DNA from 2 places in the Salipiger bermudensis genome. Region 2 is predicted to be linked to the other one. Evidence: riboswitches for the same ligand, from Rfam matches in the RefSeq annotation. Region 2 holds a riboswitch; the other holds the start of a gene.
What was found. Region 2 has a riboswitch for cobalamin ahead of JF542_RS05225 (DUF1636 family protein). Riboswitches for the same ligand answer to the same signal wherever they lie in the genome.

Region 1 (3,482 bases), on a different contig from region 2:
AGAACGAGCGAGCGTTGATCTTGGTCTTGCGGATGCGCTTGTCCTCGACCATCTCGTCGTATTTCTCGGTGACCGAGATTTCCGAGAACGGCACGCCGTAGATCTTTTCCACGTCATGCGGCGAGAACAGGTACATCGGCTCGTTGCGCTTGGCGAGCTCGAAGGTCACGTCGGGGATCACCACGCCGAGGGACAGCGTCTTGATGCGGATCTTCTCGTCGGCGTTTTCGCGCTTGGTGTCGAGGAAGCGCAGGATGTCGGGGTGGTGGGCGTTGAGATAGACCGCCCCCGCGCCCTGACGGGCCCCGAGCTGGTTGGCGTAGGAGAAGCTGTCTTCGAGCAGCTTCATGATCGGGATCACCCCCGAGGACTGGTTCTCGATGCCCTTGATGGGCGCGCCGTGCTCGCGGATGTTGGTCAGCATGAGGGCGACGCCGCCGCCGCGCTTCGACAGTTGCAGCGCCGAGTTGATGCCGCGGCCGATGCTTTCCATGTTGTCTTCGAGCCGGAGCAGGAAGCACGAGATCAGCTCGCCGCGGCTCTTCTTGCCGGCGTTGAGGAAAGTGGGCGTGGCCGGCTGGAAGCGGCCCGACAGGATCTCTTCCATGAACGACATGGCAAGGTCCTGATCGCCGCGCGCCAGCGCCAGCGCCACCATCACGACACGGTCCTCGTAGCGCTCGAGGAAGCGTTTCCCGTCGCGGGTCTTGAGCGTGTAGGAGGTGTAGTACTTGAACGCGCCGAGGAAGGTCGGGAAGCGGAACTTCTTCTTGAAGGCGGCGTCCCAGATCTGCTGCAGGAAGGCGCGCGGATAGGCCTCGAGCACCTCGGCCTCGTAGTAGCCCTCCTCGACGAGGTAATCGAGCTTCTCGTCGAGCGAGTGGAAGAACACCGTGTTCTGGTTGACGTGCTGCAGAAAGTACTGCCGCGCGGCCATGCGGTCGGCGTCAAAACGGATGTGGCCCTCGTCATCGTAGAGGTTCAGCATCGCATTCAGCGCGTGGTAATCGAGCGTCTCGCTCATGCGGTCAAGCATTCGGTCCCCCAGAAGGCGTGCAGCCCGTCTTTGACGCGGGCAATGTCGGTGAGCGTGCCAGCGAGCTCGAACTTGTAGAGCAGGGGCACGGAGCATTTCTTGGCGATGACATCGGCGGCGAGGCCATAGGTGGCCCCGAAGTTCCGGTTGCCGCCGCCGATGACGCCGCGCAGGCGGCGGCGGTGGTCGGGATCGTTCAGGAAGCGGATGACCTGTTTGGGCACCGCGCCGCGGCCTTCACCGTCGGCATAGGTGGGGCAGATCAGCACGAACTCCTCGGGAATGCGTCCCAGCACCGCCTTGGGCGAGACCGGGATGCGGCTGGCCAGCATCCCGAGCCCGTCCACGAAGCGCGCGGTGTTGCCGCTGGCCGAGGAGAAGTAGACGATCCCCGGCATGGCTCAGGAGGCGAGCGCGCCGATCATGTCGGGGCGGAAGCCCGACCAGTGGTCCTCACCGGCGATCACCACGGGCGCCTGGCGGTAGCCGAGCTCGGTCACGCGGGCCATCGCGTCGGCATCCTCGGTGAGGTCCACCACGTCATAGGGCAGGCCACGGGCGTCGAGCGCACGGGTGGTGGCGGTGCACTGCACGCAGGCGGGCTTGGAATAGACGATGATCGACATGGGCGGCGTCCTCTTTGTGGCTGGCGGGCAGGGACGCGACCGGACGGCGCGGCCTGTGCCGCTCCGGTCCTGTGACACGCCCCGAACCCACCGTTCGTGGTCAAATCCTGTTGCTTCCGGCAGGTCTCCTGACTCACGGCGGGTCCCGCTTGGCCGGCCTTCCCGGGGTGGCAGCCCCAGTGGCATGATCGGCCTCGCGCGCCGCTTACAGTTGCGGGGGCAGTGCCGGCTTTTCACCGGCTTCCCTCTTGCCGGCGGATGATTCCGCCGAGCACCTGAAGCACCTATATCTAGATCATGCGGCCCAAGGTGCGTCAATATGCAGTTGTGCAACGGTTCCGGGCACAAGAGCTTGTGTGGCCTTGCAGGGCTGGGATTCGGGTGATTTGGGGGCGGATTTTTTCGCTCCGGACGTGGAGATCGGGTGCCTTATTTATGGGCGGGCATGGGGCCGGGTCTCGTGTCTCCGGCGCGTCGCATTGTTTGAGTCCCGCTCTGGCGCGGAACACAGGCCGAAGGCAGTCGCGCCATCGCCTGCCTGCCTCGACGGGCTGGCGATTTGGGGAGGCCGGGTCTGCAGGATATAGGTCTTTCGGACTTGACCGGGATAAATCGAGAGGCTCGGAAGGGGGATCGTCCCCCCCCGCGGGCAGGCGATGGCGCGGCGGCGTCCAAAAGCTGCCACCGAGGCGCATTGCCCGGCACCTTCCGATCCTGTAGATTTGCGCCATCCGCTGTGAAGGATGCCGACATGGCCAGCCCCGCCAAGATCCCTGCCAAGCGTCTGAGCGTCGCCTTCGTTCTGGCCGACCGCTTCACCCTCTCGGCCTTCGCCAACTTCGTTGATGTGCTCCGCCTTGCCGCCGACGAGGCCGACCACTCGCGCCCGATCCTCTGCGACTGGGTGGTGCTGTCGGACAGTCTCGAGGCGGTGCGCTCCTCCTGTGGCGTGCGGGTGCAGCCGGAAAAGCGCCTGCGCCATGCCGGGCGCTACGATTATGTCGTCGTGGTGGGCGGGCTGATCGGCGACAGTGCCGCGCTGGGGGGCGAGGCGCAGGCCTTCCTGCAGCGGCAGGCCGCAGCCGGGGTGCCGCTGGTTGGGCTTTGTACCGGCGTGTTCATCCTGCAAAGGCTCGGTCTGCTCAAGGGCTACCGCTGCTGTGTAAGCTGGTTCCACCACCAGGACTTTCTCGACCAGTTCGAGGCCGAGACGCCGATCTCGGACCAGATTTTCGTGGTCGACCGCGACCGGCTGACCTGCTCCGGCGGGCACGGGGCGGCGCATCTCGCGGCCTTCCTCGTGCAGCGCCATGTCGGGCAGAACGCCGCGATCAAGAGCCTCAACATCATGATGATCGAGGAAGCGATGAGCGGCGAGCGCCCGCAGCCCGGACAGGCCACGGCGCGGCGCGCCGGCGATGCGCTGGTGAAGCGTGCGGTGCTCAGGATGCAGCAGAACCTCGAGCATCCGAAGACCGTCGAAGAGCTGTCGCGCGAGCTTGGCGTCGGGCGGCGCACGCTCGAGCGGCGCTTCCTCGCGGATCTGGGACAGACGCCGCTCAAGGTTTATCTCGACCTGCGGCTGGAGCGGGCGTTGCAGCGGCTGAGGGGTTCGGAGGCCTCGATCACCGAGGTGGCGTTGGCCTGTGGCTTCTGCGACGGGCCGCACCTGTCGCGCACTCTCAAGGCCGAGCGGGGCGTGACCCCGGCGGAATACCGCAAGGCGCAGGCCGGGCAGGGGCGGGCGGAGGATCAGCCGCCGGTGGGGGTGCTGATGCGCGGCGCGGAGTGACCGCGCCACGCGTGTCTCAGATGAGCGA
Region 2 (3,482 bases):
CGACGCAAGCGGCCGGGCGCGGCGCGTGGCGCGGGCGCTCGGGGCGGCCGCGGGAGCGGCTGACGACTTGATCTGCCATCACCGCGTTCTGGCAGGGGCGGACGCGGGCGCGGTCGAGCTCGTTCTGGAAGCCGTGGACCAGGGCTGGTGGTATACCTTGCCTCTGCCGCGGCCCGGCCGGATCGCGGCAGGGTTCGTCACCGACCGCATGACCGGCGCGGTTTGGGAGAGTGCCCTTGGCCGCGCCCCCGCGACGAACGCTCGGATCGGCGGCCTTTCCGAGTGCACCCGCTGCACCGTGCCCTGCGGCAGCCCGGGCGAGCACCTCGCGGGCGGCGCGGGCTGGCGGGGACTGGGGGATGCGCACGCGGCGTCCGATCCGCTGTCGGGCCTTGGTCTCGCGCGGGCGCTGTCGGACGGGCGGGAGGCCGCGCGTGTCTATCTTGGACTTGCTCCGGAACCGGTGCCGTTGCCGCCCCGCAGCGCCGAGACCGCCACGCGCCGCCTGCTCTATGCCGAGGCCGGTGCGCGCTGGCCATGTGCGTCGTTCTGGCGGGCGCGAACCGACGACAAGTGGCGGCCTCTTGCGCTTCGGGAGGAGGCGTAAACCTGCGGTTGCGGGCTGCGCCATCCTCGACATGTATCTGCCCCGGCTCGACGGCTTCGAGCTGGCCGAGCGGGTCGCGGCGATCCGGTTGTCCGCCGACATGACCGGACGGGGCGGGAAAGCCTCTCACCGCCGCCAGTTGTCCGGTGCGTTGCGCGCCGCGTGCGGTCTCAGAACTCGACGCCCTTCTGTGCCTTCACCCCATCCTTGAACGGGTGCTTGAGCAGCGTCATCTCGGTCACGAGGTCGGCCGCCTCGAGCAGCTCGGGCTTGGCGTTGCGCCCGGTCAGGCAGACATGGGTCATCGGCGGCTTCTCGGTGAGGAGGAAATCCACCACCTCGTCGATGTCGAGGTAATCGTAGCGCAGCGCGATGTTGATCTCGTCAAGCAGCACGAACTGGATCTCGGGGTCACGGATCTGGGCCTTGGCGATCTCCCAGCCGTTCCGCGCCGCAGCGATGTCGCGTTCGCGATCCTGCGTGTCCCAGGTGAAGCCCTCGCCGGAGATGAAGAAGCGGCATTCCTCGGAGAAGCGGTTGCGCAGGAACTCGGCTTCGCCCGTGACCCAGTTGCCCTTGATGAACTGGACCACGGCGCAGGGCATGCCATGCCCGATGCAGCGCATGATCATCCCGAAGCCCGAGGAGGACTTGCCCTTTCCGGGGCCGGTATGGACGATGATCAGGCCTTTCTCCTCGGTCTTTCCCTGCATCATTCTGTCGCGGGCGGCCTTGATTTTCTTCATCTTTTCTTTGTGACGGGCGTTTTCGTCGGCGGGTGTCTCGTCGCTCACCGGAAGCTCCTTCGCTTGACAAGGGCGGAAATTGCGGCGCATCTGGCACCACGCTGGTGCCTGTGTAAACAGGTGAAAAGGGAATGCGCCAGCCCGGGAAACCGGGTCAAGCGCAGCCGCCCCCGCGACCGTGACCGGAAAGGTCCTCCACCGCCACTGGCCTCGCGCCGGGAAGGCAGGGGGGCCGCTGGATGGCGCTGCCATCCTGCATCCGCAAGCCGGGAGACCTGCCAGCGCAAGACGACACCAAGACCGGACGGGGTGTGCCGGGGACGGGTTCATGCCGCCGGTTCATGCCGGGGGTGATCCTGCTCGCATGCCTTTGCCGACACCAGCGGAGAGGCCTGTGCAGAACGATCCACAATCCAGCGCCGAGAGCGAGCTCCTCGTTTGCGTCAAGTGCCGCCGCGGCGCCGAGGCGCCCGCCGATGACCGCCGTCCGGGGCGCCGCCTCTACGACCGGCTGTGCGCGCTCGGGCCCCCCGAGGGGGTGCGGCTGCGCGCCGTGGAGTGCCTGCAAAACTGCGAGGCGGGCTGCACCGTGGCGCTGCGCGGCGCGGGCCGGTGGACCTATGTCTACGGGCAGCTCGACGACGAGGCCCATGCCGAGACGCTGCTCGACGGCGCCGGCCGTTATCACGCCACCGCCGACGGGCTGATCCCGTGGCGCGAGCGTCCGGAGCATTTCAAGCGCAACTGCGTGGCGCGCGTGCCGCCCGCGACCTTTCCAGACCCCGTTCAGGAGACCGACCAATGAGCGACCTCAGCAAGCTGCCCGTCACCGTGATCACCGGCTTTCTCGGCTCCGGCAAGACCACGCTGATCACCGAGCTGATGAAGACCCCCGGCGGCAAGCGCCTTGCAGTGGTGGTCAACGAGTTCGGCGATGTGGGCGTCGATGGCGAGATCCTCAAGGGGTGTGCGATCCCCGACTGCCCGGCCGAGAACATCATGGAGCTGTCGAACGGTTGCATCTGCTGCACCGTGGCGGATGACTTCATCCCCACCATTGAGGCGCTGATGGCGCTCGAGCCGCGCCCCGATCACATCCTGATCGAGACCTCGGGGCTGGCGCTGCCGAAGCCGCTCCTGAAGGCGTTCGAATGGCCCGACATCCGCTCGCGGATCACCGTCGACGGCGTGATCGCGCTGGCCGACGCCGAGGCGGTGGCGGCGGGGCGTTTCGCGCCCGACGTGGCGCGGGTCGACGCGCAGCGCGCCGCCGATGACAGCCTCGATCACGAGACCCCGCTGTCGGAGGTGTTCGAGGACCAGATCGCCTGCGCCGACATCGTGCTGCTGACCAAGCCCGATCTCGCCGGTCCCGACGGCGTCGCGCGCGCCAGGGAGATCATCGCCGCCGAGGCGCCGCGCCCGATCCCGGTGATCGAGGTGGCCGAGGGCGTGGTCGATGCCCGCGTGATCCTCGGGCTCGAGGCGGCGGCCGAGGATGACATGGCGGCGCGCCCGAGCCACCACGACACCCCGCATGACCACGACCACGACGAGTTCGACTCGATCGCGGTGGAGCTCCCCGAGCTGTCGGATCCCGCCGCCCTCGTCCGCGCCATCGAGGGGCTCGCGCGCGAGCACAACATCCTGCGGGTCAAGGGCTATGCCGCGGTGGCGGGCAAGCCGATGCGCCTGCTCGTGCAGGCGGTCGGTGCGCGGGTGCGTCACCAGTTCGACCGGCCTTGGGGCGCGGGCGAGGCGCGGCAGGGCCGGTTGGTGGTGATCGCCGAGCATGACGACATCCGCCGCGACGTGATCGAGGCGGCGCTCGGCACCGTCCGCCAACCCGCCGAGTAAGGCCCGCCCGCCATGCACGTCATCTTCCGCGAAAGCCACGGGCTCGAGGAAAGCGAGACCCCCACCGATCTCGGGCAGAGCCCGGCGGATCTGGTGGTGCTGTCGTTCTCCGACAGCGATCTCGGGGCCTTCGCTGAGGCGTGGCACCGGGCGGCTGGCGGCCTGCCGGAGCTGCGGCTGGCCAATCTCGCGGCGCTGAAGCATCCGCTGTCGGTCGACACCTATGTCGAGCAGACGCTGGCGGGCGCGAAGGGCATCCTGATCCGGCTGAT

Region 1: linked by a shared signal. The riboswitch ahead of nrdH (glutaredoxin-like protein NrdH) and the one ahead of JF542_RS05225 (DUF1636 family protein) in region 2 are both predicted to bind cobalamin.

What each region holds. Positions count from the first base shown of each region.
Region 1 covers NZ_JAEKJV010000019.1:76,060-79,541, reverse strand. The annotation lists gene nrdE (class 1b ribonucleoside-diphosphate reductase subunit alpha) at 1-1,036, opposite strand, end outside; gene nrdI (class Ib ribonucleoside-diphosphate reductase assembly flavoprotein NrdI) at 1,021-1,434, opposite strand; gene nrdH (glutaredoxin-like protein NrdH) at 1,438-1,662, opposite strand; cobalamin riboswitch at 1,764-1,956, opposite strand; gene JF542_RS20625 (GlxA family transcriptional regulator) at 2,414-3,454, shown strand.
Region 2 covers NZ_JAEKJV010000003.1:76,972-80,453, reverse strand. The annotation lists gene JF542_RS05235 (FAD-dependent oxidoreductase) at 1-607, shown strand, start outside; gene cobO (cob(I)yrinic acid a,c-diamide adenosyltransferase) at 778-1,443, opposite strand; cobalamin riboswitch at 1,439-1,650, shown strand; gene JF542_RS05225 (DUF1636 family protein) at 1,748-2,158, shown strand; gene cobW (cobalamin biosynthesis protein CobW) at 2,155-3,210, shown strand; gene cobN (cobaltochelatase subunit CobN) at 3,223-3,482, shown strand, end outside.